One region of the Bacillus sp. z50 genome, then DNA from elsewhere that is predicted to be linked to it. Evidence: riboswitches for the same ligand, from Rfam matches in the RefSeq annotation. Region 1 holds a riboswitch; each other region holds the start of a gene.
The links. Region 1 has a riboswitch for S-adenosylmethionine ahead of AC4G3N_RS09760 (methionine ABC transporter ATP-binding protein). Riboswitches for the same ligand answer to the same signal wherever they lie in the genome.
Positions count from the first base shown of each region.

Region 2: another riboswitch for S-adenosylmethionine. It lies ahead of AC4G3N_RS13870 (methionine ABC transporter ATP-binding protein); the one in region 1 lies ahead of AC4G3N_RS09760 (methionine ABC transporter ATP-binding protein).
Region 3: another riboswitch for S-adenosylmethionine. It lies ahead of metK (methionine adenosyltransferase); the one in region 1 lies ahead of AC4G3N_RS09760 (methionine ABC transporter ATP-binding protein).
Region 4: another riboswitch for S-adenosylmethionine. It lies ahead of AC4G3N_RS04165 (methionine biosynthesis PLP-dependent protein); the one in region 1 lies ahead of AC4G3N_RS09760 (methionine ABC transporter ATP-binding protein).

Region 1 is NZ_JBZFQL010000003.1:71,345-79,288, forward strand. It holds gene AC4G3N_RS09750 (amino acid ABC transporter substrate-binding protein/permease) at 1-1,402, opposite strand, end outside; gene AC4G3N_RS09755 (YrzE family protein) at 2,082-3,764, opposite strand; SAM riboswitch class I at 3,994-4,105, shown strand; gene AC4G3N_RS09760 (methionine ABC transporter ATP-binding protein) at 4,228-5,247, shown strand; gene AC4G3N_RS09765 (methionine ABC transporter permease) at 5,265-5,915, shown strand; gene AC4G3N_RS09770 (MetQ/NlpA family ABC transporter substrate-binding protein) at 5,933-6,802, shown strand; gene AC4G3N_RS09775 (M20 family metallopeptidase) at 6,859-7,944, shown strand, end outside.
Region 2 is NZ_JBZFQL010000004.1:242,587-250,530, forward strand. It holds gene glpX (class II fructose-bisphosphatase) at 1-751, opposite strand, end outside; gene AC4G3N_RS13855 (iron-containing alcohol dehydrogenase family protein) at 1,047-2,150, opposite strand; gene AC4G3N_RS13860 (MetQ/NlpA family ABC transporter substrate-binding protein) at 2,354-3,178, opposite strand; gene AC4G3N_RS13865 (methionine ABC transporter permease) at 3,199-3,870, opposite strand; gene AC4G3N_RS13870 (methionine ABC transporter ATP-binding protein) at 3,860-4,873, opposite strand; SAM riboswitch class I at 4,955-5,061, opposite strand; gene AC4G3N_RS13875 (pyridoxal phosphate-dependent aminotransferase) at 5,557-6,723, shown strand; gene AC4G3N_RS13880 (WapI family immunity protein) at 7,071-7,502, opposite strand.
Region 3 is NZ_JBZFQL010000006.1:225,162-233,105, forward strand. It holds gene AC4G3N_RS16545 (gamma carbonic anhydrase) at 111-641, shown strand; gene AC4G3N_RS16550 (C39 family peptidase) at 745-1,596, shown strand; gene asnB (asparagine synthase (glutamine-hydrolyzing)) at 1,593-3,488, opposite strand; gene metK (methionine adenosyltransferase) at 3,685-4,884, opposite strand; SAM riboswitch class I at 5,018-5,146, opposite strand; gene pckA (phosphoenolpyruvate carboxykinase (ATP)) at 5,525-7,114, shown strand; gene AC4G3N_RS16570 (DUF2584 domain-containing protein) at 7,251-7,493, opposite strand; gene AC4G3N_RS16575 (alpha/beta hydrolase family protein) at 7,512-7,944, opposite strand, start outside.
Region 4 is NZ_JBZFQL010000001.1:882,803-890,746, forward strand. It holds gene AC4G3N_RS04155 (ABC-2 family transporter permease) at 1-1,515, opposite strand, end outside; gene AC4G3N_RS04160 (ABC transporter ATP-binding protein) at 1,519-2,304, opposite strand; gene AC4G3N_RS04165 (methionine biosynthesis PLP-dependent protein) at 2,447-3,547, opposite strand; SAM riboswitch class I at 3,731-3,835, opposite strand; gene AC4G3N_RS04170 (M42 family metallopeptidase) at 3,969-5,012, shown strand; gene AC4G3N_RS04175 (patatin-like phospholipase family protein) at 5,060-5,902, opposite strand; gene AC4G3N_RS04180 (GntR family transcriptional regulator) at 6,108-6,479, shown strand; gene AC4G3N_RS04185 (ABC transporter ATP-binding protein) at 6,492-7,181, shown strand; gene AC4G3N_RS04190 (hypothetical protein) at 7,178-7,944, shown strand, end outside.

The DNA.
Region 1 (7,944 bases):
CCTTAGTTAAAATCATAATAATGATAAAGTATATAAACCCTACAATCAGCCACATTTGGAAGGACTCAAGGTTTCTGGCAATAATGATTTTTCCGCTTTGAGTCAATTCATTAATACCAATGATGGATAGGATAGAGGTATCTTTTAATGTAATGATAAATTGGTTAATGATAGATGGAATCATCAGACGGATTGCCTGTGGAAGGATAACCTTTGCCATTGCCTTTTTATATGGAAGACCAAGGCTCCGGGCAGCTTCCATTTGTCCCTTATCAACGGATTCGATACCACCGCGTACAATTTCAGCCATATATGCACCAGCATTTAAGCTTAATGTTATGATACCGGCAGCAACTGCAGATATACGGAAGTCAAGTGCTGCTGGAATACCGAAATAGATAAAGAAAGCTTGAACAATCAGTGGAGTTCCTCTAAAGATATCTACGTAAATGACGCCGATTGCCCTTAAGATTTTGAGATGGGACACACGCATCAGACCAAATATAATACCTAGGATACATGCTATAACAAGAGATACGACAGTCAATATCAGGGTCATTTGAAGACCTTTTAACAGACTTGGCATACTTGATTCTAATAAGCCGAAGAAACCGTTATTAGTATCGGTGCTTTTTTCTGCCTTCAAGTACTTATCCATAATATCCTGATATTCACCGGATTCTTTTAGATTGGCTAGACCTGTATTGAACTGCTCAATCAATTCCGCATTTTGCCCTTTAGCGACAGCAAATCCATAGGAGCCGCCTTTTTCTTTTTCAGTAACGATTTCTAATCCGTTGCCTTGCGTAATCCCATATGCCAGAACTGGGTAATCATCAAAAACAGCTGCAGAGTTACCTGTTTTAACATCGTCATACATATTGGCGGAATCATCAAAGGTTACCGTTTTAAAGCCATATTTATCTTTTATGCTTTCTGCAAAGCTGGCACCTTCTGTACCTGTTTTAATGGCTACCTTTTTTCCTTTTAAATCTTCATAGGATTTAATCTCTTCATTTCCCTCGGCAACCGCCATTACGACACCAGATTCAAAATAGGGATCGGAGAAATCAAATTTCAGTTGTCTTTCATCTGTTATACTCATTCCGGCAATAACGCCGTCTACTTGATTGGACTCTAGTGCTTGTACGGCTGCATTAAATCCAAGCGGCTTAATTTCTACTTCAAACCCTTGATTTTCAGCTATAGCATTGAGTAAATCGATATCTATACCTACAAATTCGCCATTCGTTTCCTGGAATTCAAATGGGGCAAATGTAATATCTGTTGCAATCTCATATTTTTTTCCTTCTGCTTTCGTGTTTAAAGCCGGGAATATAAATGAAGCAATCATGACAATAGCCATTGCTATTAGGAATGTGAATTTTGAAAATTTCTTCATTGTGAACCTCCTTCATATAAGTAACGTTTAAAAACCCTCTATATCCAATTGGGGCGGGTTAAAAGGGATGTTTTAATCTTATAACAGAATGTATGTATCTCTATGAGTATATATAAAGATACGGTTTTTTGGCAATCAATACTTACCAAATAATATTAGATTACTATAAGATTTCCATTTATTTGTTGTGAAGAAAAAGATGTAATAAAGGGTGGAGAAATAAAAAAAGAGCAGTATTATACGTATTTAATCTAATAAAATATATAGAGATTTGTAAATGGAAAGTACTTCCTAAATGTTATGTGAAAATAATCTAACTCACATATTAATACTGATTATGTATGGAAAACAGCTGAGAATGCTTTAACCATGTAAGTGTATCTTAAGCAAATTTTAGTTCTGAAGAATGAATTCTAAAGTATATTTCCATTTGTGCTCTAATTCTTTTGGAACTACATCCAGTATGGGTATTGATCTATAGAATTTAACTCCAAAGCCCTCCTCTTAATAATGTAAACACTACCTATTATGAGTATTTATGACTAATTTTATTTACCCTATTCAACACGATTCTAACTATATATTTAACAATAATTTAAATATGGGTAATAAAATTAGTCCAGTTGTTAAAAAATAGATCAATCCTCGAGTGAGGATGATCTATTTTCTTCAGTATATATTATTGTAAATTCTTAATTGTAATACCGTTAACAGGTAAAAAGTTTTCCCCGGTATCCAGGTACGTTACAGATACCTCATCGTTTTCCTGCAGATATATGATCAAAGGATCCTTTTCAGAGGACATATTGTAGCTTTGTCCATTATCCAGAAGGAACGAAACGACGGTATATTCACCTGATTTTTCTTTATAGACTCTGATAACTTTCCCATCGATTTTCTTCTCAACACTTGTGGAGGTGCCGTTAACCGTTCCGCCGCCTTTTTGAAGTGCTGTTTTGTATAGCTTTAAGGCTTCATTTGGCGTTGACCCATATGCTGTTATTTCAGGATTGGCAGCAGATACAATGAAATAATTTTGTAGGAATCCATTTGAATCCAGGACTCCTGTTAACCAACTGGCTTCACCGTAAAAATTATAGATGATGGGCATTTCTCCTTCCCATTTCTTTTCTATAAACTTCTTCTCGATAATTTGCAGGGCACCCTGTGAATCCATGTAGGATTCCTCCATATTACCTGTATAATAGACAGCTTTACCTGTCCTGGAATTTGTGAGCGCATAGCCGAGCATAGAATCGACGCCTTCTTTAGGACTCGTGAAATCAGTGAAATAATACATATCTCCATTTTCATCAAAGATCGGACTTACATTCGCTTCGGTACCCTCATCAGAAGGCAGTTTAACATCTGATTTTCCAAATAGGCTGTTCCAATAGCCATGAATATAATTTCCGAAGTAGCTGTTTTGTGTACTGACGACTTCTGGTGCAACGGCACCATCAATAAATTCGGGCGCTTCAGAAAGGGAATAAGAGTTGGACTTCCCAGTTTTGGCATCCATCACCACAACACCTTTTACCTTAAAGCCATTTCTGGCAGAGACAAAATCACCATAAGAGCGAATATAAAATGGCGTGCCATTATCATCTACTTCAAGCTGTGAATCCCCATAGAATATGTAGGATGGATACTGTAGACGAATACGGCGCTCTGTTTCTTTATTGAAGAATGCAGAAGGAGTGTAGATCATTTCTGCATCAACAAATTTTGGGTTGGCTGATGAATCTGTAGCACTCAATATAAAGTAACCAGGAGTTTCTTTCCCTTTCAGCCATTTGAAGAATCCTGAAAATTCGACTGGAGCAATATAAACATACTCACCATCTACTTTTTGGATTTGTAAATTCCCTAATTCGTAGTAGCTCGTATTTGGTACCTGGCCAAATGCTTTTTTCATTTTATTGCGCGCGTATTGAGGAGGCACGCTGGCCGGCTTTTTATTTTCATCAAATGTTTGAATTTCTTCTTTGATGTCCATTTTAGCTATAGTATACTTTTCATCGGCATTGAACAGAAATGCCGTTAAAAAATAGAGACCGACAAGCAAACTACCTGCAAATAAAATACCCTTAATGGTTCTCTCCATACCCGTAGCAAGCATTGAACCCAGCAAGGTTAGTATGATGACAAAAATCCAAAGAGAAGAGATAGTTTGATCCAATAGGGTGAAGTAATAAAATAAAAATGCTCCAATCGTGATTAATGCAGCTAAGCTGACAAAAACAAGCAGTTTTGTTTTCCCCTTCATATGGATACGTAATTTTTCATTATTTTTGAATGGCACAAGAATAAGTGCCGATATAATCCCAATGATAATGGAATAGATGAAGATATTTCCCACAAAGTACCCCTCCTTATTTTTTCTATAATTTACCTTAATATCCTATACGAATAACTGACCAAAATGATTCATGAATTGGAAATATTCATGAATTTTAGTTGCTGTAACTTGATTTAGGATATTCTTTATTATAAATCAAAAATATTTTAAATATTATAAATTATTATTGACATTGCTAAACAAGATAGGATATAGTTGGAAACATCAAATTTAATTGAATAGCAAGCGATTCTTATCGAGAGAAGTGGAGGGATTTGGCCCTATGATACTTCGGCAGCGGATTTTTACTATGGTAAAAATACTGTGCTAATTCCAACAAACATCTGTTTGAGAGATAAGAGGAAGCTTTAAGCGAACATATTTCTACTTGTCTTTTTATGTATATGTTCATACAAAGCCTCTTCTGTCTAATGACAGAAGGGGCTTTTTGCATTTCGAATTTTTTAGGCCTGGAGGAGAGAACATGATTGAGTTTCGAAACATAAAAAAGTCATATCAAGCAAATGGTCAAAGCGTAGATGCTCTGAGAGGCGTTCATTTAACGGTTGAAAAAGGGGATATTTTTGGAGTGGTAGGATACAGCGGGGCCGGGAAAAGTACACTTTTGCGTTTAGTTAATATGCTTGAACGGCCTACTGAGGGGGAGGTCCTTGTGAATGGTAAATCGTTTGCCAGTCTCAAAGCAAAGGAATTAAGGGCAGAGAAAAAGAAAATCGGGATGATCTTTCAACATTTCAATTTACTTCAATCTAAGACGGTATTTGATAATGTAGCGATTCCATTGATACTATCCGGCGTTCGTAAAGAAACGATTCAAAATAGAGTTCGAGAATTACTGGAGTTCGTGGGGTTATCAGCTAAGGGTCGAAGTTACCCGGATGAATTGTCAGGGGGACAGAAGCAGAGGGTTGGAATTGCGAGAGCTCTGGCCACGAATCCATCTATCCTGCTATGTGACGAAGCTACATCGGCATTGGATCCGCAGACGACCAGGGATGTTTTAGAGCTATTGAAAAAAATAAACCGAGAATACAATATAACAATTTTGCTTATTACACATGAAATGTCGGTGATTAAAGAGATATGCAATAAGGTCGCTGTCATGGAAAATGGGAGGGTTGTTGAGCAGGGGCCTGTTCTTGATATTTTTTCCAAGCCAACCACTGAGGTTGCCAAGCGGTTTGTTAGAACAGTCATTCACGACGAGATTCCGCAGAGCTTTTTGAAATCCTTAAAGGAGAATAAACCAGCAGTTTGGAAACTTAATTTTTTGGGATCTTCGTCTGGCAAGCATCTACTTTCAACAGTGGCGAAAAGTTTTGATGTCCATTTAAGTGTTCTTTCTGCCAATATTTCTGAAATACAGGAAACCCCTTTTGGGAATTTAATCGTTGAGGTCATCGGTGAAACAGAAGAAATAAAGAAGGCGATCCAATACATAGAGAGTGAGGATGTGCTCTTGCAGGAGGTTAAGCTATCATGAATGAACAGTTTTTAGGAATGGAAATTACACTTGAACAGTTACTGATTGGATTCAGTGACACACTCTATATGGTTTTCTTCTCCTTACTATTCGCGGCCGTGATTGGATTGCCTTTAGGGATTTTACTCGTCATAACGAGAAAGGGTCACATTCTGGAGAATAAGTGGGTGTTTAATATATTGAACCCAATCATTAATATTTTACGCTCGGTTCCCTTCATTATTTTATTGGTGGCTTTGATTCCATTTACACGATTGGTTGTTGGATCGGCGATTGGAACGAATGCCGCCATTGTACCGCTTGTATTTTATGCAGGTCCTTATATTGCCAGATTGGTTGAAAATTCATTATTGGAAGTTGATAAGGGAATTATTGAAGCAGCTCAGTCAATGGGCGCGACTGAATGGCAGATCATTTTTCGGTTTTTAATACCAGAGGGACTTAGCTCTCTTGTTTTAACCTTTACAACAGCAACTATTGGGCTGGTTGGAGCCTCAGCAATGGCAGGGGCAGTAGGAGCTGGAGGAGTTGGAGATCTTGCCCTCACCTATGGTTATCAGAGGTTTGACACTAACACCATGATTGTAACCGTTGCGGCACTGGTAATCATTGTACAGCTTTTACAATCCATAGGTAATACGCTGGCTAGAAAAATAAGAAGACGATAAAGAAGGAGATGGAAAAAATGAAAAAACTTTTTCTTACTATTTTAATAATTGCATGTACTGTCGTAACAGCAGCATGTGGAAGCGATTCGAAAGGCAGTGCAAAAGAGGGCAGCTCTACCATTAAGGTTGGAGTAAGCAGCGGAGACACAAGAATATGGGATTATATTGCTGAACTCGCTAAGGAGAAGGGGCTCAATATAGAGCTTGTAAAGTTCAGTGATTATATTTTGCCGAATACAGCTCTAAATGATGGCGAAGTGGATGCTAACGCATTCCAGACCATTTCTTACTTTGAAGAACAAGTGGAAGAAAGAAAATTAGATCTTGAGCCACTAAGCTCTACTGTTATTGCACCAATGGGAATCTACTCAAATAAGCATAAGGATTTAAAGGAATTGCCTGATGGGGCTAAAATTGCTGTCCCTAATGAAGGTACAAATCTTGGCCGAGCGCTACTTCTTTTGCAGGAGGCTGGCTTCATTACACTAACAGATAATTTTGATGGAATAGGCTCTTTGGAAAAAATTAAATCAAATCCAAAAAATATTAACCTCGAACTGGTAGCTGCCGGGAATACACCGCGTTTTCTTGAGGATGTAGATGCATCTATTATTAACAATAACTTTGCAGTTGAAGCAGGATTGACATTAAAAGATGCCTTGTTCCATGAAAGTGCAACGGCCAAACCATACATTAATATTATCGCTATAAAAAAAGGGGATAAAGACCGCGCTGAGCTAAAAAAACTGGTAGACATCTATCATTCCGAGGAAGTGGAGGACTTTATCCTTAAAACATTTAAAGGGAATACCATTCCAGCTTTTGTTTCAATAGAAGAATTGGTTAATTATCAGGATGCCTGGACCAGCCCGGCAGTCGATCAATGAATTACTTCGGATACTAACATAGGTATAAGACTATTAGAGAGATTGGAGGCAGAGCAATGATTAAAAACGGAGGTCGCATTTTTCATAAAGATATTATCAATGGATATATTGATCAGCAGAAGAACAAATATATAAATATAAGCCACCAAATTCATGCAAATCCCGAAATAGGGAATGAGGAATTTTTTGCATCTGCAACACTGACCAAGGTATTAATCGATGCTGGCTTTGAGGTAACAAATGATATTGCCGGTCATGAAACTGGATTTATAGCGAGGAAGTCATCCTCAAAGCCGGGGCCTACGATAGCTTTTCTTGCCGAGTATGATGCGCTTCCTGGCCTTGGCCATGCGTGCGGCCATAATATCATTGGCATCACCAGCGTAGCGGCTGGAATTTCGCTTGGTTTAGTACTGGAGGAAATAGGGGGAACGGTACTTGTTTACGGTACCCCGGCAGAAGAAGGGGGACAAAATGGAAGTGCGAAGGGTAGTTATGTAAAGCATCAATTGTTTGACGGTGTGGATGCAGCTATTATCATTCATCCTTCCGGTCAAACGAGAACAACTCAGCCTTTCTTGGCTGTTAATCCCCTTGACTTTCATTTTTATGGGAAACCGGCGCATGCTGCGGCAGCACCAGAGGAAGGGATTAATGCACTTGATGCGGTCATCCAATTATTTAATGGGATTGGCGCATTGAGACAGCAGCTGCCGACAGATATAAGGGTTCATGGCATTATTCCAAATGGAGGAGATGCGCCTAATATCATTCCTGATTATGCCTCTGCAAGATTCTATATTAGAGCGGCAACTTGGAAAAGTTGTGAGGAAATATCGGAAAGGATTATTCAGATTGCTAAAGGTGCGGCATTGGCAACCGGAGCTGATGTGAAAATAGAAAGATTTCAAAATGAAGTTCATGATTTCGTTCTGAACACGGCTCTTGATGAGGTAATTCGAGAAGAACTGGCAGCTCTAGGTGAGGAGGTTGTACAGGATACGCGGAATGCATCCGGTTCAACAGATGCAGGAAATGTAAGCCATGTTGTTCCGACAGCGCATCCTTATATCAAAATTGGTCCGAATGATTTAATAGCCCACACAGAAGAGTTTAGAGAATGTGCTATATCTGAGCTTGGA
Region 2 (7,944 bases), on a different contig from region 1:
ATTCTTCCTGATTCATAGGAACTAGCTGCCCCTGAAAATCTCCTCCCAGACATTTTAGTGCAGTTGCAGTGATGACACCCTCTGGAGCTCCGCCTGTACCGACAAGCATATCAATATCCATTCCATCGATTCCAGTTGCTATAGCGCCCGTTATATCAACATCAGAGAATAACTTCAACTTCGCTCCCAGTTCGAGAACCTGTGCCATTAAAGTACTATGCCTGTCGCGGTCCTGAATCATAATGGTCAATTCTCTTACATCTTTTCCAAGGGCCTTCGCAACTGATTGCATATTCTCTTTTAAGGAGGCATTTATATTAATACATCCTTTTGCATTTGGCCCAACTGCGATCTTTTTCATATACATATCAGGAGCATGAAGCATGCTTCCACTTTTCGCAGCAGCCAACACAGCCATTGAATGATTTTTCCCTTTAGACATTAACGTAGTACCTTCCACCGGATCAACAGCTATATCAATTGCCGGACCGTTCCCATTTCCCAGCATTTCATTGATATAAAGCATTGGCGCTTCATCCATTTCTCCTTCACCAATTACGACTCTTCCACACATATCGATTGTATTTAAATGATGCCTCATAGCCCTTGTCCCTGCACCATCTGCTTCAATCTTATTTCCCTTTCCTATCCAGGGATATGAAGCAATAGCTGCCTGTTGAGTAACATGTAGCAGATCTTCTGCAATTTGCTGTACGGTGTGTTTCTTACTCGCATACTTGGTGAATTCCATAATCAACTTCCTTCGTTTAATAGTAAATTTCCCTATCCATTTTAGGGTTCATTTATACAAATAAACAAGTTTATAATTTTGGTAATAAACTATGCAGCCAGATAAGCATTTTAATTAGGAAAAAACAACTTTATTTACATGTAAAGATAAGGCTGTTTTCATAAACATTATTGCTAACGACTAATAAAAAAAGTAGACAGCTTTTTAACTGTCTACTAAGAAACCTGCACAATCAACTAATCCTAAAACACCTTCTAATTCCTAGAGTGGATGATGACCGTTTATGTAAACAACTTTAGCAAGATTTCTCACTCTCACAAACAAATTGCTCCAACTTCTGAATTGCTTCCACTACCCTCTCAGCTGTAACCAATCCAATTGACATTACATGAATCGACTCACCCGTAACTGTTGCTTTTTCAGCAACCTCAGCAATCAGCGCTTCCGTTATATCTTCCACACCTAAATCTGTTAAGGATAATGGAAGGCCCAACTCCTCATAAAACAGTCGAAGCTCTTCAATTTCTGTCCATTTGTCTTCCAGCACTAGCTGAACTAAAATGCCATATGCCACCTTATCACCATGCAAGGCGTGATGAGTTTCTTCAAGTACCGTTAAACCATTGTGAATCGAATGAGCGCCAGCAATTCGACCGTAATAATCACCATAGCCCCCAACCATGCCACCAAACATAATAATCGTTTCCACTACTTTGACGAAATCATCATTTACTTCCCCAGCCTTTGCAGCTTCAACAGCTCCACGGGCGAATTTTAGCAATAAATCCTTACATTCTCTTGCAGCAAAATGAGCAATTTGCAGTGGAACAGTCTTATTATCAATTACAGCCATCTGTACATCCGCTTCGTACCATTTCGCAAGAGTATCTCCAATACCGGCAATTAACATTTCTATTGGAGCATCAACTAAAATTTGCGGCTCCACTAGCACCAGACTGGTACAAACCGGATATATATCATAACGAATGAAAGCTCCGGAATCATCATATATAACGCTTAAAGGCGTCCATGGCGAACAATTAGATGCCAATGTCGGAATGAGAATGGACTGCCTTTCAGTCGCATCGCAAACCGCCTTAACAAGATCGAGTATCTTTCCGCCTCCGACACCTATTACCGCATCCAATGAATGATGCTTGACCAGCTTAGTAACCGCCTCGATTTCGGCAAATGAGCACTCGCCTCCGTACGTATATTCTTCCAATTCTACCTCTGCCATTTGCGGCCAATACGGCTTTACTGCCTCCCAGGACTTTTTCCCACGAACCACAAGAACTCTGCGGAGATTGCGTTCCAGCAGCTTAGCTTCCAATAAATCTAAAGCGTTATCTTTCAAAATATATTCACTTGGAGCACCATGAACTGAAAAAACAGTCATTTTCATCACTCATTTCTATTTGCTGTTAAAAACATTAATAAAGTGGGAAGTGTTATCTTTATATATTCTGTATGTCTAACCTTACACCCGCCATGCTCCTTCTATGGTTTTGTATTGTTTACGAATTAGTTGTTTAATCTAAGGGATATACAGCCTTAGTATTTATACATAAAACAAAGAGAGAACTGGGACATTTTTTCTTATTATTTCATCCATTCAGGCTTGCCGAAGCCGACAAATTCTTCATCGATTATTTTTTCGAATTCATCAGATTCTACCACTGATAAAATATCCTTAGCTAGCTGTGAATCATCATTATTAGCCTTTACTGCCACTAAATTTCGATACGGATCAAGCATATTCTCAAGCGCTAATGCACTTAATAAGTCCATATCTGCAGCTAATGCGAAGTTTCCTGGTACTGCTGATAAATCTGCACTGTCAATAGATCGAGGTAGCTGTCCTGACTCTAGCGGCTGGAATTTTAAGTTTTTCTTGTTTTCGATTATGTCCTTTTCAGAAACTTTAAGGGGTTCTGCATTTTCATCTACTACAATTAATCCTTCATCTTGAAGTGTATTGAATGCGCGAGCTGCATTTACCGGATCATTCGGAATTGTAATCGTCGCTCCGTCCTTCACTTCATCCAAAGATTTATACGTGTTTGAATAAATACCCATCGGCGCAGTCGGTACTTTAATTAACCCTGTCAAATCCATGCTGTTCTCTTTTTCAAAGTTTTCCAAGTAAATAGTATGCTGAAAAAGGTTCGCATCAATATCTCCACCATCTAACGCTTTATTCGGTTGAATATAATCACTGAACTCCACCACTTCTACTTTGTATCCCAATTCTTCCAAGCCTGGCTTGATTGCTTTCGTTGCCATATCACTATAAGGACCAGAAGTAGCTCCAATTTTAATATCCTTTGACTCTGAGCTTGCATCCTCAATGCTTTCATTGCCGCTGCAAGCTGCCAATGTACCTACCACTAAGAATAAAATAAATGCTGTTAACCCCTTTTTCATGAAATAATTCCCCTTTTCTATTATCTTTTATCTATAACTTTTGCGATGAAATCACCGGCAAGTTGGATAACCTGAACCAATACGATTAAAATAATAACAGTTGCAATCATAATGGTATTATCATAGCGATAATACCCATAGCGAATCGCTAAATCACCAATACCGCCACCACCGACCGTTCCTGCCATAGCAGAAAACCCAATCAAGCTAATTAATGTAAGTGTAATACCCGAAATGATACCTGATCTCGCTTCGAGCAATAGTACTTCCTTAATAATCATCCACGGTGTCGCACCAGCTGCTATCGCGGCTTCAATAACACCTTTATCAATTTCTCGTAAAGACGTTTCAACGATTCTCGCAAAAAACGGAATAGCTGCGACTGACAGCGATACGCTAGCAGCTGTTGGTCCAATCGTTGTCTTTACAACAAATTCGGTCAATGGCATAAGAGCAACCAATAAAATAATAAATGGTATTGATCGGACCAAATTGACGACAAATCCTAATATCCTCTGAACCGTTTTGTTTTCCCAAAATAAACCCTTTTCTGTCACATATAATAGAATTCCAACTGGTAAACCAATCACGATTGCGACAGCTAAAGAAATGGAAATCATGTAAATCGTCTGCAAAAATGCTGTGTTAATTTCAGGAATAAGCTCTATAAAGTGGTTGAAATCAAAGCCCATGTTGGAACACCTCCACTTCTGCCTCTCGACTTTCTATATAAGATATCGCTTTATTAATCTCTTCCTTCTGTCCGCGAAGCTCCATGATAAAAATACCTAAAGGCAATTCCTGAATATATTCAATTGAGCCATGAAGAAAATTGCCTTTTACATTAAATTGCTGAAGCGTATCCGATATGACTCCCTCACCGGCAACCGTTCCCCTAAACGTCACCTTGACAATCGGACCCTTGCAACTTTGGTAAATAGCGTCAGGTATATCGAACGAAACAACACTGTTAATGAATTCCTTCGTAAGATCGGCATGGGGTTTAGCAAAAATATCATACACCGAGCCTTCCTCAATGACCTTGCCATCCTGCATAATCGCCATTCGATTACAAATTTCCTTTACTACATTCATCTCATGTGTAATCAACACAATCGTAATATTGAGCTCCTTATTGATTTTTTTCAACAAATTCAATATTGATTTCGTTGTCGTCGGATCTAGTGCTGAGGTCGCCTCATCACAAAGGAGTACTGTCGGGTTATTCGCCAACGCCCTTGCAATCGCTACACGCTGCTTCTGTCCCCCACTTAGCTGCGAAGGATACACTTCACGCTTTTCAGCTAATCCGACCATTTTCAACAGTTCTTCTACTCGGTCTTGTATTTGAGTCTGCGGCACTTTTGCTGCCTTTAAAGAAAAAGCTATATTTTCAAAAACTGTTTTCTGGCTAATAAGATAAAAGTGCTGAAAAATCATCCCGATTTTTAAGCGTGCATGACGCAATTGCTTGCTTCTCAACTTAGCCAGATCAATTCCATCAACTGTGATATTTCCCGATGTTGGACGCTCCAACAAATTAATACAGCGTAGCAGCGAGCTTTTACCTGCTCCTGAGTACCCGACAATCCCGAATATCTCGCCTTTTTTAATTGTTAAGGAAACGTTGTCAACTCCATTTACTATACCGCTTTTAGTTTTGTAAATCTTATTAACATTCTGAATTTTTATCATATGCCAACCTCTATCTCTACACATTTTTTGAAACAAAAATGCCCCTCTCATCTGAAAGGGGCATCGAAATACATCTATCTCGACTTATCTTTCAGAATGTAATACATTCTGCAGGAATTGGCACCTTCCCTATTAAGGGGGTTGCCGGACGTCATAGGGCCTAGTCCCTCGGTCGCTCTCGATAAGCTATAGCTTTATTTGATTTGTTTATGATATTACAGACTTCAGAATAGTCTGTCAACAAAAACCTTTTTGACGTAAACTGTTGAACCGCTTTCATCATTGCAATTTCAATAAAATATTCCAATCCACATACATCGGATTAAAAAACTCCCCATTCTTCTTCGTAGGGCTGAACTGACGATAATGTAAAACTCTACATTTTCGCAAGCCGACTGAATAACACTTTCATCGCTCACTATTTTCATCTGCCAAACAAGCTCATTTAATGTATAGTCTCCACATTTCACATTTTCCGAAAAACAATCATTTCTGAAAAAGCTACCACACCCACTTCATCAAACGTTCCCCTATAATCTATGACTCAGCAAATCTAATAACCATTTACTACCGCTATATTCAAATTCTTTCAGCTCACTATAGACATTTCTAAATAAAGGTTATAGAATTTTATCTATTATTTAAATATTCAAAACTATATTCTCTTCGTAAAGGTGAATTATATGACATATTCAGAACGCTTAAAAAAACTGCCAGTCCAATTTTTTGCAACACTTGTCCTAAAAGTTAACAGCGCTATAGCTGAAGGCAGAGACATTATTAATCTCGGACAAGGAAATCCTGATCAACCTACTCCTGCGCATATCGTCAAAGCCCTGCAAGTGGCGGCTGAAGATGCACAAACTCATAAATATTCTCCATTTCGGGGTTTGGAAGAGTTGAAAGAAGCGGCAGCACAATTTTATCACAAGCAATATGGCGTCGAGGTTGACCCTAAAACTGAAGTTGCCATCCTTTTTGGAACGAAGGCCGGACTAGTTGAGCTACCAATGTGCTTGCTCAACGATGGAGAGCTAATGCTCTTGCCAGACCCAGGCTATCCCGACTATTTATCTGGAGCTGTATTAGCAAACGTAAACTATGAAACTTTTCCACTAACAAAAGATAATCAATTTTTGCCGGATTATGAAAGCATCCCTTTAGAACAAAGGACCCATGCAAAGCTAATGTATTTAAACTACCCAAATAATCCTACCGGAGCTACCGCAGATCATGCTTTTTTTGAAAAAACAGTATCATTTGCAAAAGAAAATAACATTACCGTACTTCATGATTTTGCCTATGGAGCTATTGGCTTTGATGGACAAAAACCTATCAGTTTTCTTGAAACGGAGGGTGCAAAAGAAGTCGGCATTGAAATGTACACACTCTCGAAAACTTACAATATGGCAGGCTGGCGTGTTGGCTTTGCTATCGGAAACCCAGCTATCATCGAAGCACTCAATCTCATTCAAGATCATCTTTACGTCAGCCTCTTCCCTGCTGTACAAAAAGCGGCAATCGCAGCCTTGACAGGGGAGCAATCCTGCGTAGAAGAGCTTATCGAACGCTATGAACGACGACGAAATTCCCTCATTGGCGCTTGCAATAAAATCGGCTGGAAAGTCGAAGCCCCAACTGGTTCATTCTTTGCTTGGCTTCCTGTCCCTGCCGGTTTCAAGAGCGAGAGCTTTGCTGATTATTTGCTTGAAAAAGCAGATGTAGCCGTTGCAGCAGGAAAAGGCTTTGGTGAATACGGAGAAGGCTACATTCGTGTCGGCTTATTAGTAGACGAAAAACGGCTAATAGAAGCTATTGAACGTATTGGAAAGCTAGGAATATTCACTTAAACAACTGCGGTATTGAACTGCTCCCTGTCTAGTAAACAATGAATATAATAAAAGCAGAACCCTGAATTCTAAGGGGTTCTGCCGCTCAATCTCTATTGATAACGTTGTTACAGATGCTATTAACGCCTCTTTTAAAATTCGTTTTTTTAATAATACTATTCTATTTTACTGTGCCCCAAAATGAATCGCCCCATGTGATCAATACAGCGTTCTTTTTTTTTGAGCACAGAAAAACTCCCCATTAGGTAAGCCAGATTTTTCAAACTGTCTTACCTAATGGGGAGCATAAAAAAAGACCGTCAACATGACAGCCTTGATTTTCTGCTATTGACCTGTTAATACAATAGCTACGGTTTACTTATAACTGGATATAGAGAGATTATATTCTCTAATTCTTTAATCAAATCATCTAAATATGATTGATTTGATACAAATTCAAAGGATAATACAGCACCACTTCCTGTCGGATAACAAGTCTCTCCAGACCATTCTATATGCCCCAACTTATCCATTTCACATTCAAAATAAATAAAGCTATCTAAATTTTTCAATATAGCTTTACCCGATAAATCCTTATTCATTAACTTCAAATCATTTAAAAAATCCCTAATGTCATCAGTTCTTAAACTAGCAATAAAATCAACATAATATCCAGGGATTTCAACTTTCACGTTTGAAATAACCCAGTTTCCATCCCAATAATCAAAGCTATTCGGATATTCACGAGCTATGATATCTATTTCTACTTTAGCTTTTTCTCCCAATAGATGGAATTTCATTTTACCACCTCATATTTTATAACTTATTAGCTTTGGTCATCTTGTACTAATCTGTTCCTTTAACCGAATAGCAAAAAAGAGCTGATCAACCAGCCCTTGATATGAAAGTAATACCCTCGTTAGGGAATAAGACTATTTTTCTATAATTATATAATCTTTCGTTTTAGAATATGGAATACCATGTTTGTTAGCAAAATCAACTAATTCTTTGAAAACGTCGTTGGGATTGAAATTTACAATTCGGATGGTAAGTCCTTTTTTAACTTGCATAAAAGCACCTTTGGTATACCAATTGACTCGTTTAAATTTAATCTGTTTTATTTGATGGGGAAATATACTTGTTTTATATAAAGGCCATTTAAAAAACAATATTTGATACGTCAAATAGTCATTATTTATCACAAATTTATATCTGATACATAATAAAACAAGAATAACTAAA
Region 3 (7,944 bases), on a different contig from region 1:
AGATGAACTCCTCCTGTATGATGTTTAGCTTTATTTTATTTACACTGTACCGCTTTATATGTACACTTTTATTAACTATCTATTTTACAGTAGAAAACGGAGGTTTTGTAATGAAATTATATCAATATATAGATAAAATTCCTTCCATCGATCAAACTGCTTATTTAGCGGATCATGTAGTTATCAGTGGTGATGTCACAATCGGTGAAAATTCAAGTGTTTGGTTTAACACAGTCATTAGAGGTGATGTCGCTCCTGTGATTATCGGTAAAAATGTTAATATTCAAGATAACTCAGTCCTCCATCAAAGTCCCAACAACCCATTAGTCCTGGAAGATAATGTAACGATAGGCCATCAAGTCATTCTCCATAGTTGCCATGTGAAGAAAAATGCTTTGATTGGGATGGGCTCCATTATTCTTGACGGAGCTGAAATAGGAGAAGGTGCCTTCATCGGTGCAGGCAGTTTAGTATCTCAAGGTAAAAAAATCCCACCAAACACACTCGCTTTCGGCAGACCTGCTAAAGTAATTCGTGAATTAACAGATGATGATCGTAAAGACATGGAAAGAATAAATAAGGAATACGCAGAAAAAGCACGCTATTATTCAAGTATACAACCTTTAAAAGAGAATAACTAATTATCATTCCTCATTAGGGTATACTCTTTATTGTATACCCATTCCCTTTATTATTTAGCTATAAATGATACACCTTTTTAAAATCAATTTCAGGAGTAGGATTATGAATACTTTCATTTTGATTTTCATGTTATTTAGTATCATTTCAATCATTTTGGTCCTATGGCGTCAATATCAGCCACTATCTATTTTGATTGTTATCTCTTTGATAGGCACTTTCCTGTATACAGGCTGGAAGGTCTATAACTCAAATTACTCCTTTGCTCATCAAATTAATAATATGATTGATAAGTCAGTAAGCTTAACAACTTCTATTACCAAAGATAATCGACCTGCAAAACCTCCTGCCAAAGATAAAGTACTTCTTGATGTGCCGATCGTTAAACAGCAGCCCGAGCTCCCAAGAGGGTGTGAAGTAACCAGCCTGGCTATGCTTCTTCAATATTCCGGATTGGATGCTGATAAATTAAAACTTGCCCAGCAAATAAAAAAAAATCCAGCTAAAATAAAAAAAATAAATGGTGAAATCCATTACGGTGATCCTAATGATGGATTTATTGGAGATATGTATTCAACTAATAAACCTGGCCTCGGAGTGTATCATAAGCCTATAAAAAAACTTGCTGAGCATTATATGCCTGGCAAAATAATCGATTTTACCAATGGAGATTTCAACCAAATCAAAAAGTATCTCTCAACCAATCGGCCCGTCTGGGTTATCATAAATACAGCCTATGAAAAACTGGATCCATCCTATTTCCATACTTGGAAAACACCAAATGGGAAAATATCGATTACTTATAAGGAGCATTCTGTCGTAGTGACGGGATATGATCAGCATTATATTTATTTTAACGATCCCTTAACAGGAATTAAAAATAAAAAAGCACCCTCCGCTGATTTTGAAAAAGCGTGGGTGCAAATGGGAAAACAGGCTATAACCTATAAAGATTAATGGATTGGGTCACTTATCATATCCTTTTCAGCTAATGCCTGGAAAGGATATTTTTCTTCGACATATACAGAGTACCATATCATAAATACCAATACAGTCCATAGTTTACGGCTATTATCCGCTTTACCTGTAACATGATTATTGAACAGATTCATAATGACTTGCTTATCCAGCAAATGATCTGTTTGGCTTTCTTTTATTATTGTAATCGCCCATTCATACATTTCATTTTTTAACCAATGACGGATAGGGACTGGAAAACCAAGTTTCTTACGATTTAATACATGGTCAGGAATGATTCCCTCTGCAGCTTTTCTAAGTATATATTTGGTCGTTCCATGAGCAGTTTTTAAATCAGTTGGAATTCCGGATGCCACCTCAAATACTTTTTTATCAAGGAATGGCACTCGAAGCTCAAGAGAATGTGCCATCGTCATCTTATCAGCTTTTACTAATATATCTCCGCGCAGCCATGTATGAATATCAATATACTGCATTCTGCTCACATCATCATATTCGGGTGTTTCTGCGTAGAACGGATGTGTTATCGTAGTATAATCCAGCTTTGATTTATATAATTTGAATAATTGCCCCTTCTCTTCCTCCATAAACATCTTGGCATTTCCAAGATAGCGTTCTTCAATCGGCGTACAGCCGCGCTCTATAAAACTTTTGCCTTTTACACCTTCAGGCATCATGGCAGCAATTCTTTTTAGCGCTCTTTTCATAAGTACAGGAATTTTATTAAACATGGCTAAGGATTGAGGCTCACGGTAAATATTGTATCCTCCGAATAATTCATCCGCTCCTTCACCTGACAGAACAACCGTTACATGCTTTTGCGCTTCCCTTGCCACGAAATATAAAGGAACACAAGCGGGGTCTGCCAACGGGTCATCCATATGCCACATAATTTTCGGCAGTTCCCTCATATATTCCTGCGGCGATATAATATAGCTGATATTCTCTACCCCAAGCTTGTCAGCTGTTTCTTTAGCTACATCAATTTCACTGAAACCATTCTGTTCAAATCCAACTGAGAATGTTTTAATTCCAGGATGAAATTCTTTAGCTATGGATGCGATGATTGTAGAATCAATTCCACCTGAAAGAAATGAACCAACGGGTACATCACTGCGCATATGCATGCTGATACTGTCATACATCACATCTTGAATTTCTTTAATCCAATCTGGTTCACTGCGCAGAATAGGTTTAAATTCTGCTTTCCAATATTGGCGGATTTCCATAGGTTCTCCAATTTTCTTTGTAAAGCAATGTCCAGGCAATAATTTTTTCACATACTTTGTCATCGTTGCTGGTTCTGGAGTAAATTGGAAGGTAAGATAATGCTGCAGAGACACATGATCCAATTCTTGTTTTTCTATAGCGTGTATAATACTTTTCTTTTCAGAAGCAAAATAGGTCTTATCCCCATCTTCCTTATAAAAAAATGGTTTAATCCCAAATGGATCACGGGCACCAAAAACAGATTTCTCCTGTTTATCCCAAATCACGAACCCAAACATCCCACGAAGCATTTCAACTGCCTTTTCCCCATATTGAACAAATGCCGCCAGGATTACTTCAGTATCTGAATTTGTAGAAAACGCCATGCCTTCCTTTTCCAGCACTACTTTCAATTCCAAGTAGTTGTATATTTCTCCGTTAAAAACAATCCAATAGCGTTCATTTTCATACGTTAAGGGCTGATGTCCACATTCAATATCAATGATGCTTAGTCTTCTGAAACCAAGCTGGATATGTTCATCTATATAATACCCCTCGTCATCTGGCCCTCTATGCGTAATCAAGTCATTCATACTTTTAATTAGTTCTGAATCCTGATTCGCTTGCTGGTGATCATGCATACATCCTACAAATCCACACATTATTATTCACTCACTACCTTTACTTTCGACTGTTTTTCTTTAAAAATATCAAAGGATTAGATTTTAGATATAAGCTAGGGTCCCGACAAAATATGATCCATTATACCCGATATCACAACTTCCTAATATTACCATATTTAGACAAAAAAAGAAAGAGGGGTTATCCCTCTTTCTAGAAATGTTTATGCTGTTTATCTTAGATGTTAGCTTCCGCACGCAGTACTTCCACTTTATCTGTTTTCTCCCAAGGAAGATCTAAATCATTGCGTCCAAAATGTCCGTAAGCTGCTGTTTGTTTATAGATCGGACGTCTTAAATCAAGCATTTTTATGATCCCTGCTGGGCGTAGATCAAAGTTAGCACGTACTAATTCAATTAATTTTTCCTCTTCAATTTTCCCTGTACCGAACGTATCAATAGAAATAGATACTGGTTGCGCTACACCAATCGCGTAAGCCAGCTGAACTTCCGCTTTATCTGCAAGACCTGCTGCTACAATATTTTTAGCTACGTATCTGGCTGCATAGGCAGCAGAACGGTCTACTTTTGTAGCGTCTTTACCAGAGAATGCTCCGCCACCGTGACGTGCGTATCCACCATACGTGTCTACAATGATTTTACGGCCAGTCAAGCCTGCATCCCCTTGTGGACCTCCAATAACAAAACGGCCCGTTGGGTTAATAAAATATTTAGTTTGTTCATCAATAAGGTGAGCAGGAACAACCGGTTTAATTACTTGTTCTTTTAAGTCTTTCTTAATTTGCTCCAGTGTTGTTTCCGCGTCATGCTGAGTAGAGATAACGATTGTATCAATTCTTACCGGATTTTTATTTTCATCATATTCCACTGTGACTTGTGTTTTTCCATCAGGGCGCAAGTATGGAAGAACTTCTTGTTTACGAACCTCAGCCAGCTTTCTAGATAATTGGTGAGCAAGAGAAATAGGAAGAGGCATTAATTCTTCTGTTTCGTTGCAGGCAAAACCGAACATAAGACCCTGATCTCCCGCCCCAATAGCTTCAATCTCTTCATCTGACATCGTGCCTTCTCTTGATTCCAAAGCTTGGTCTACACCTTGGGCGATATCTGCAGATTGTTCATCAATAGAGGTTAAGACAGCGCATGTTTCTGCATCGAAACCATATTTAGCACGTGTATAACCGATCCCTTTGATTGTGTCACGCACAATTTTTGGAATATCCACATAAGTAGAAGTAGTGATTTCTCCCGCTACTAAAACTAATCCAGTGGTAACAGATGTTTCGCAGGCTACCCTCGCATTTGGATCCTTTGCTAAAATTTCATCCAAAATGGAATCAGAAATCTGATCGCAAATTTTATCCGGATGACCTTCTGTTACAGATTCTGATGTAAACAAATGTCTCTTATTAGACATGTATATTTCCTCCTTCAGTTTCCCTGTTTATGGCTACTCATTATCTTTAATTATCTCCTGATTATACGAAAAAAGACCTTTCCCCTTTATAAAGAAAAGAGGAAAGGTCTGAGTCTCAGAAATCTGCCTTTCACTCTCATCGTTCAAGGCATTATAACCTTGCATCAAGTTAGCACCTTTGCGTGATTTCCATTATAAGGAATCAAACTGCAGGTTGCCCCGGCTTCATAGAGCTCGTCTCTCCACCGAGTCTTGATAAGAGTATCCATATCAAATGTATATAATATCTTATCCATCATTTTCTGTCAATAAATAAACAGGAATATATTGTTAAGATAAACCTTTAGCTTCATCCTTTTTCTAAAAGAAGTACAGTCAGAACTTAAAATTCGCATTTCAATTATGATATTGATATAATTAATTTACGAATATTCAAATAAATATACTTTATTATTTATCCATCAATATTGACTAATATCCCTATTCTTTCACCAATGAAAACAATAATAATTATTCTTATATACTATATTAAACCATATTTTTGAAAATTAACACAATTAGTATGGATAAATCGATTAAATGTGTTATACTATTTTCCATATAATATGCTTACCAAAATTCTGGAAAAGGATGATACCTTATGAACAGTGTAGGAGTTTCCAATGAATTGAAACAATTACTTACTCATGATAATATTCACATTCAGCTTTCAGTGCCACAATTAGTTGAAAAAGTATTAACCAGAAAAGAGGGCATCCTCACATCTACTGGAGCGATTAAAGCCGAAACAGGTAAATATACCGGCAGATCTCCAAAGGATAAATATATTGTAGAGGAAGCTGCCACTAAAGATAAAATAGCCTGGGGAAGCGTCAATCAAGCAATATCTGAAGACGCATTCTCTAAATTATATGATAAAGTTATCGATTACCTCGAAAAACGAGATGAATTATTTGTATTTAATGGGTTTGCTGGGGCTGCAACAGACTACCGCCTTCCTATACAAGTAATCAATGAATATGCCTGGCACAATTTATTTGTACATCAGCTGTTTATCCGCCCCACTAAAGAAGAGCTTGAAAATCATTCTCCTGAGTTTACTATTATCTCAGCACCAGGTTTTAAAGCAAACCCTCTCGTGGACGGTACACAATCTGAGACGTTTATCATCATTTCTTTTGAGAAAAAAGTCGTCTTAATTGGAGGCACCGAGTATGCAGGTGAAATGAAAAAATCCATTTTCTCAATCATGAATTACCTGTTGCCTGAGAAAAATGTGTTCTCTATGCATTGTTCAGCAAATGTAGGTTTCGAGGGAGATGTAGCTCTTTTCTTTGGCCTATCCGGCACTGGAAAGACTACTTTATCAGCCGATCCAAATCGCCGCCTTATAGGTGATGACGAACATGGCTGGTCTCCTGATGGTGTATTTAATATTGAAGGCGGCTGTTACGCAAAATGCATCAATCTCACACAGGAAAAAGAGCCTCAAATTTTTAATGCCATACGCTTTGGTTCTGTACTAGAGAATGTGGTTGTAGATGAAGATACGAGAATTGCTGACTATGATAATGGAATGTTAACTGAAAATACCCGGGCAGCTTACCCTATCGAAGCCATGCAGAACATCGTCACACCTAGTATAGCGGGCCATCCCAATACAATCATCTTTTTAACTGCTGATGCTTTTGGTGTTCTGCCTCCAATCAGCAAGTTAACCAAAGAACAGGCAATGTATCATTTTCTAAGCGGTTATACGAGTAAATTGGCAGGAACTGAACTCGGAATCACTTCACCACAGGCTACGTTTTCTACCTGCTTCGGTTCACCATTCTTACCATTGCATCCAACTAAATATGCTGAGATGCTTGGCAAAAATATTGAGGAACATCAAGTTCAGGTATATCTGGTTAATACCGGTTGGACTGGAGGAGAGTATGGGACAGGTAGCCGCATGAAGCTTTCTTATACACGATTGATGATTCAAGCTGCATTGGAAGGAGAACTAGCCAATATCGAAACGGTACAAGACAGAATATTTGGCTTAGCGATTCCTTTACACGTACCTGGAGTACCTGATGAAGTTTTACAGCCGCAGAAAACGTGGAAAGATCCAGAAGCCTATTATGAAAAGGCGAATGAGCTTGCACATAAATTCAGAGAAAATTTCAAGGAATTTAAAAATATCAGTTCTGAAATTGAATCTAAAGGTGGACCAATTACCTTTTAAAGAACTAGCGGTGTCTTAGGAAGCCAAAAAGAAATGGCTTTCCTGAGGCACTATTTTATTTGTCTAAATTTAAAAACAAACCCACCGCCCAATGTAATTCTGGATGAAGGTTTGTTTTCTTTAGTTTCTATTCAATTTAGTTACTGGAATTTAAAGAAATCAACTCATATGTAATGGTTGTGCAGTTATTTTCCCATTCCACTTTTTTTATCCGTGCCGTTCCTCTCGATTCTCCATCCAGAGTTTTTCGGATATCAATCGGAATTTCAATTGGATATAGGCGGTATCCTTCTTTTTTTAGGACGAATAGATTTTCCTCAACCCTTTTTTCATTAGCCTTTGTCACTATAAGAGTATTCAATTCCATTGGCATACCCAATTCTCTCACTCCCCTGCTTCATTTATTTATTTCAATGGTATCATTTGAAGCGGCTTCTTTCATCCATTTCGTTAAATCCGTGACGATTTGCCGATTTATTCTAGGAGGTAGATAATGTGTATAGTCCTTAAGGTACCACACATCGACGCTCTTGCCGAGATCCTGCAGTCTGTTTCTTAATAGATTGGCATGTTCAACCGAAACGTTCTTATCCTTCTCGCCATGAATAATTAGAACATTACATGGTATTTTTTCAATTTCATACAAGGGTGTACGGGCTTTATATTCATCCGGCACCTTGTTTGGCGTACCTCCAATGACCCTTTTCAGCATTCTTCTTAAATCAATTCTCTCTATGTAGGTCAGAACCATATCGGAAACTCCCCCCCACGTGACAAGTGAAGCAGCGTCCTGGCAGTATATAGCTGTCCACAAGGCCATAATCCCGCCT
Region 4 (7,944 bases), on a different contig from region 1:
GTGAAAACCTGCAAATACGCCAAGAATGAAAAGCAGGAAAACGGTCTTAATCCCCTCATTCTCCTGTGTTGCAGAAGTTGGTTTAGAAAATGGCAATATAATTGTATATGTCCTGAACGACAGGACTGCCATTATAAATAACGTAAAGAGACCAATCAATAGATCCCAAAAGATAGCACTTCCATATATAAGAATAAATAGAAAGCTATATGCCAAATAGATGGGAAGAACATACTTGGCCATAACCGCATTCCATGTACCTATAAAGATAGACTTAGCACTCTGTAATGGAGAGGCCCTGTATATCCATGCTCCTTTATATGAATCGGTATATCGGAGTGCAATAGCAATAGTTGGAATCATAAGCGCACTGAAATAAATTGTATAATAACCGCTGCCATTTTGAATACCTTTCCATCCATTTTCCCCGAATTGATTGAGTAGTGTAATAAACGGAAAAATAATAACCATTCCAATAGATGGATATACCTTCAGTTTAAACGCCTGTTCGTTTTTCATGAGGTTTTTTGCGAAATGATAAAAGACTCGTTCTTCTTTATTTCGTAATAGGAACATTGAAAAATGACTGCGTTTCTTTTTCGATAAGGCTCCTGTATGATTAGTTAACTTTTGTAAATACTGCTCAAAGTTTTGAACATTTTTAATATAAATAATGACAGAAACAAGCGGTACAATTACAGCCAAGCTGATTAAGAGAATATATTGCCATGCAAAATTCCCATTTAGTATTACCTCAAAGGGAGCGGCATACCAAATAGGCGCAAGAATATAGCTCCACCAAGTTGGTGTAAATTCTACTTGCCTATCTACAAGGTCAAATATCCTTACCGTTAGTTGATAGCCAACAATCATTAAAATAGACAAGGAGATTTGTACATAACTGATAAAATCCTTTAATTTCTCTCCATCAAAATACTTTAAAATAACCAAGTAGATTAAAGCAGTAAGCAAGACTATCCATATATCAATCAATATAATGACCAGCAAAAATAACAGACTAAAGCCAATTCCTTGAGTAACAATAGCAGCAATGAACGCAGGCGCAATAAAAATAAGGGTTATTGTGCCAAGGTAAATAATAATATGTATCAGCTTTGCCACCGAGACCGTTCTCCCATCAACCGGTCTAGACAATAAAATAGACTGATCCCGTATATCAAGCATTACATGGGAAAAATCAGATATTAAAGATGTCATGATAAAGAACATAAAAATAGCAAACAGCAAACTCATTTGGAAAAAATAATTTTCACCCATAATAATAAAAGGAATCAGGATAAGACCCATAAGCGCATAAACCCATAAGGATTTCAAAAACTGATTAGAATCCTTACCTGTATTTCCAGACCCATCATTCATCAAAGTTGGAACTCTTCTGGCATCCATTGTAAGCTTAACCTGAAGAATTCTTCTCATAACCGGATAATCAATTCCCATCCACTGAAAGAGCTTTTGTCCTCTATCCAACACACGCAAACTCATAAATTTTTTCATCTATTAATCCTCTTTAACAACAGATACAATATCTTCGGCAATTGAACGATGCTGTGTAAAACCAGTTAATTGGTTAAAAATTTCTTCAAGAGTTCCTTCCTTGCCAACATCCTGTAATTCTGCAAAGCTTCCATCTGCAACAATCCTGCCTTCATGCAGTAAAATAATTCGATTGCTAATTTTCTCGACGACATCCATGATATGTGAGGAATAAAAAATAGTTTTTCCCTCGCTTGCCAGCAGTCCAAGCAATTCTTTAATGACCATAACGCTATTCGCGTCGAGACCGCTTAAAGGTTCATCTAAAAATAAAATATCCGGATTATGAAGAAGGCTTGAAATTAATAGAACCTTTTGCTTCATCCCTTTTGAATAACTATTTATTCGTGAATCATACATTTCTTCAATATTTAATAGCCTCATTAGTTTAAAAGCCTTTTGGTCAGCCTGCTCATAAGATAAGCCATAAAGCTCACCTATAAAAGTCAAATATTCACGTGCAGTCAATACATCATATAAATCTGCCAATTCAGGCACATAGCCAATTCTATTTTTATAGGTAATCCTATCCTCAGAAAGCTCTTTATCAAAGACCTTCACTGAGCCTGTATAGTCTGTAAGGAGTCCAAGCAATATTTTAACTGTGGTAGTTTTCCCCGCCCCATTGGGACCTATATAGCCAATAATTTGTCCCTTGTTTACATCAAGATTAATTCCTCGAAGTACTTCTTTCGATCCATAATGCATTTGAAGATTGCTAATAGAAATCACCAGTTCAGCCATTTTCATTCTCCCCAAAGACCCATTTTGGTATAGTATATCAAAACGGGTCGTTAATTTGCATAATTTTCTAATTTATCCTTTTTAGGTATTACTTCTGGAATCCTTCATGATGCACCTAAATGCCTGTAAAGTTCAAATTTCTAATAACCTAAACCGATAATGATTCAAAAGCTTGAATAAGATCATCAATCAAATCATTCGCATGCTCTATCCCAACAGAATAGCGCAGCAAACAATTACAGACTCCATTTTGTGTACGCACTTCCTCAGGGATATCCGCATGTGTTTGTGTAGCAGGGTACGTCATTAAACTTTCTACTCCACCCAGACTTTCAGCAAAAGATATGATGCGAAGGCTTTTTAAAAATGGATTGATCCATTCCTCTGATTTCAGCCGGAACGATATCATCCCCCCTTTACCAGGATAAAGGACATCTGTCACTTCTTCTCTTTCTCTTAAAAATCGGCTGATTATCTTAGCATTTTCCTCATGCTGCCTCATCCTTAGGCTCAATGTTTTCATTCCCCTCATCACAAGCCAGGAGTCAAATGGCGGCAGTACAGCGCCTGTTGCATTTTGATATTCTTCTAGGCGCGCACCAACCTCTTTACTCTTTGAGACAATTAATCCAGCCAATACATCATTATGTCCTGCTAAATATTTGGTGGCACTGTGGACAACAATATCTGCTCCCTGCTCAATCGGTCTTTGCAAAATGGGTGTATAAAACGTATTATCCACAAGGAGCAGTAGATTGTTAGATTGGGTCAGTTGAGCAATTTCTTTAATATCCATTTCCTGCATAAGCGGATTTGTCGGTGTTTCTATAAAGAAGGCCTTCGTATTTTCCGTAATGGATTCAGCGAAATCTTCATATGTATGGCAATAGTTAAATTTGATGCCATACGTCTTCCATATTTGCTCAAATAACCGATATGTCCCTCCATACAGATCGGCAGAGACGGCTATTTCATCACCTGGAGAAAATAAACATAGCAATGAGTGAATGGCAGCCATACCTGAACTAAAGGCAAATCCCTGTTTACCACCCTCTAGCTCGGCAATTGCTTCCTCTAATAATTTTCTGGTTGGGTTTCCTGTTCTTATGTAATCAAACCCTGTTGATTCCCCTATTCCGTTATGGCGATAGGCTGTGGAAAAATAAACTGGCGGATTAACAGTACCTGTTTGTGTTTCACTTCGATTGCCTATTTGAGCTAAGAGTGTTTCGATTTTAACTGTTGTCATATGTATGACCCCTCTCTCTTTATTAATCCCCGAAATACAGTTACTCTGATTTACCTTCATCCGGCTCTAATTTGCCATCAAAGTTACGAATTACTTACATCCACTCATTTTCCCAGTGAATAAAAATATGCTTAAAAACGAAAAAAGTCTTCAAGAAGAAGACTTTTCATTAGAGTGAGTCCCTTCTTATCGGCCAGGAATGATTGTTCCTGCAGGAATTAGCACCTTTCCATATTGGCGGTTGCTGAGACTTCACAGGGCCTGTCCCTCCATCTCTCTTGATAAGATTTTTCAGAATATTTATTTAACTATAAATTTACAGTCCTACTGCTAAAAAAGCAAGTTATTTCTGCCTTTATTGTCCAACTTTTTAACAAAGGTATATAATAAATCTATACATAAAAAGGAGTGATTCGGAACCATGAAAGCCAATGGCCAGGAAATTTTCCAGTACATAAAAGACCTTGTATCCATTCCAAGTCCGAGCGGCTATACAACGGAAGTAATTGATCATGTAGCACAGTTTTTACAATCTCAAGGAATACCTGCAGTAAAAACAAATAAAGGTGCCCTATTGGCAACAATCAAGGGACAGGATGATTCAAAGCACCGTTTTCTAACAGCCCATGTAGATACATTAGGTGCTATGGTGAAAGAAATCAAACCAAGCGGGCGTTTAAAATTATCGATGATCGGCGGATTTCGTTGGAATTCTGTTGAAGGCGAATATTGTAAAATCCATACAGCTGAAGGTAAAACGTTTACAGGGACGATTCTTTTAAATCAAACTTCTGTCCATGTTTATCAGAAAATGGGAGATATTAAACGCGAGGATGCAACGATTGAAGTTCGAATTGATGCTGTGACAAAAAGCAAGACGGATACAGAAGGTCTAGGTATTTCTGTAGGTGATTTTGTTTCCTTCGAGCCCCGTGTTGAACTGACAGACAATGGATTTATTAAATCCCGTCATTTAGATGATAAAGCGAGTGTCGGCATACTGATGTATATCATTAAACAGTTAAAAGAAGAAGGCATCACTCTCCCCTATACGACCCACTTCTTAATTTCAAATAATGAAGAAATAGGCTATGGCGGAAACTCCAACATTCCTGCTGAAACTGTTGAATACCTGGCTGTAGATATGGGAGCAATTGGAGAAGGACAATCTACGGATGAATACAGTGTTTCCATTTGTGCAAAAGATTCTAGCGGACCCTATCATTATGGCCTGCGTCAGCATTTAGTCGAATTGGCAAAGCAACACAAGATTGATTACCGTGTAGATATATATCCTTTTTACGGATCTGATGCTTCTGCTGCCATCCGTGCCGGCTATGATATCATACACGGATTAATTGGACCCGGCATTGATGCTTCACATGCTTTTGAAAGAACCCATATCAGCTCTATTGAACATACTGCCCAGTTAATCTGGAATTACTTACAATCAGAATTAGCCTAATTTCATACTAAACGTTAACCCATCACCATTTAAGTGATGGGTTTTTATTATAATAACCGTTTGATTTTTCCATAAGCAGCCTTGGCTTCAGCATATCCTTGATTGTACAGCTTTTTCAGCTTTTTAGGGTTACGCTCAACACGGCTGACATCTGATTTCACTAATGGACGAATAATGACGACAAGTCCCTTTTCTTCTTGTTCCTCCAAATAGCGGATCGTGTCATTGTAAACGATATGCCGTTTGCGAAGAGCCTTTAGCAGCCCTTGATAGTTCTTATATTTTCTTTTTCCAAGCCAATCAAGCGACGATGCTTTCATATAGCCTTTATTCCCAGTAAGCACAACGATATTTTTCGTATTCCCGTCTGCTTGAGATTTTTGTATCGGTATTGGATCGGCAACACCGCCATCCAGCAGCATTCTTCCATCATAAGAGATTTCCGGAGCAAAAAAAGGAATCGAACTGGATGCGCGCAGAATCGTTGTAATATCTTTTATTAGGTGCTCTTTTCTATAGTATACAGGTTCGCCTGTTACGCAATCTGTAACACCCACGACAAACTGTTCCTTTGCTTCACAAAAAGCCTTTATATCAAATGGGACCAGTTCATTTGGAATTTTATCAAAAATAAAGTCCATTCCAAATAATTCACGTTTCTTCAGAAAACGTTTATAGGATAGGTATTCCGGGTGTGAGACATAATCGATATTCGCCGCATAATTACGGTCTATTTGCCGTGCAATATAAGAAGAGCCATTACATGCACCAGCTGAAACACCAATTGTATATGGCACATATATATCCTGTTCCATCAAATACCTCAGAACTCCAGCTGTATATAGCCCTCTCATTCCGCCACCCTCTAGAACCAGGCCTGTATTATGCATAACAAGTAAACTCCTTCCCCAGAGAATCCTTATTATTTTGCCATGACCCTTCTTAAATAATTACACGTTTTAAAACTATTTCAGGGAATTTTTTACTATCCTATTGACAGTTTTAGTGTATTAACTGTATAGTACACATATCAAGTGTATGAACTACATAGTACACACACTAATAATTGGTTAAAAAGCCATAGGAGATGAATTAATGAACATCATCTTTAATAACCGGGATCCTGTATATTTACAAGTTGTCCGTTACTTCAAAGAACAAATAGCGACCGGTCGGCTTGCAAGCGGAGAGGAGATTCCTTCTCGACGTGAGCTTGCCAATCTTCTAAAAATAAACCCCAATACTGCTCAAAAAGCGTATAAGGAAATGGAGGAACAGGGATTGATTCACACAGAAAGAAATTTCCCAAGCCGGGTCACAACCGACAAGGTCATATTGTCAAGCGTTCGTCAGGAACTCATTGTTGAAGCCGTTGATACCTTTGTTCAGGCAATTAAACCGATTCAATTACCAGTAGATGAACTGTTGAGTATTGTCAAAGAAAAATATAATGCGGAACAAGAGTAAGGAGGGGATTTCATGTTAGAAGTAAAAAATGTAACGAAAAAATTTGGAAGAAAAAACGTATTGGATGATGTATCATTCACAGCCAACAAAGGGGAAATCACGTGTTTAATCGGTATAAACGGTGTAGGTAAAACAACGATTATGAAATCCATCATGGGCCTTACTCCTATTGATGGTGGAGAAATTCTTATAAACGGAACTAAAAGAACGAAGGATACGTATGAGAAAATCACATTTATTCCAGATACGTTCACGATGCTTTCGAACTTCACCATTATGCAGGCAATGGATTTTATGAATGATTTTTATGAGAGTTGGAACCAAGATCGCGCCGATGAATTATTGAGCTTTTTCAAATTGGATGAAAACATACGGATTTCAACATTATCTAAAGGAAATACCGCGAAAGTGAATTTGTTATTGGGATTGGCTCTGGATGTTGATTATGTTCTTATGGATGAACCATTCTCCGGTATCGATATTTTTAGCCGTGAACAAATAGCAGATGTCTTTACAAGCCACCTGATTGAAGACCGCGGTGTTATCATCACAACCCATGAAATCAACGATATTGAGCACCTCATTGATAAAGTTGTTTTGTTAAATGACGGAGTCGTTTATAAAGAATTTAATGCAGAAGAAGTTCGAAATAACGAAGGTAAGTCTGTCGTAGATGTAATGAGAGAGGTGTATAGAGGATGAATCGCTTTTTTAAGCTTGTGAATGTGGAGTTAAATCGATTTACAAAAATTTTATTTGGATTGATTATTGCTGTTTTTATTATACAAGTTGCCGGGTTAATCATTGAAGCTAACATCTACATGAGTGACGCTAATAAATCATTAACGAATGGTGTCCCTATAGAAGTCTTTATTGAAGAATTTGGTTATTATGGCATGGACAATTATGTGAATTCTATTTGGTTTAATGGTCCGATTGCCTTATGTGCAGGTGCCATCTTCTTATATATCTTTCTAATTTGGTACCGTGACTGGTCAGGTAAAGGATCCTTTATCTATCGTTTATTAATGATTCCTACATCAAGAATGAATATTTATTTTTCGAAATTAACAGCTATAATGCTACTTGTACTCTCACTAGTATCTATCCAATTGATACTCCTTCTAATTGAATCAAAAATTTTGAAATGGTTTATATCAGCGGATTATTTACATGAGGTATCGATTGGCAGCTTAATCAAGGGATCTCAATTTATTACGGTTATTCTCCCATCTACCTTCACAGAATTCGTTTTATATTATGGTGCAGGATTTATTGCTTTGAGCATCCTATTCACGGCCATATTGCTTGAGCGCAGCTTTAAATGGAAAGGAATCATTCTTGCCATCCTATACTGTGTAGGTGTTATAGCTGTATTATCAGCACCTATTATATTAATCGAATTATTAGAAATAGGTAATTACATTTATACATCTGAGCAAATCATCATTGTAAGCGTTACAGC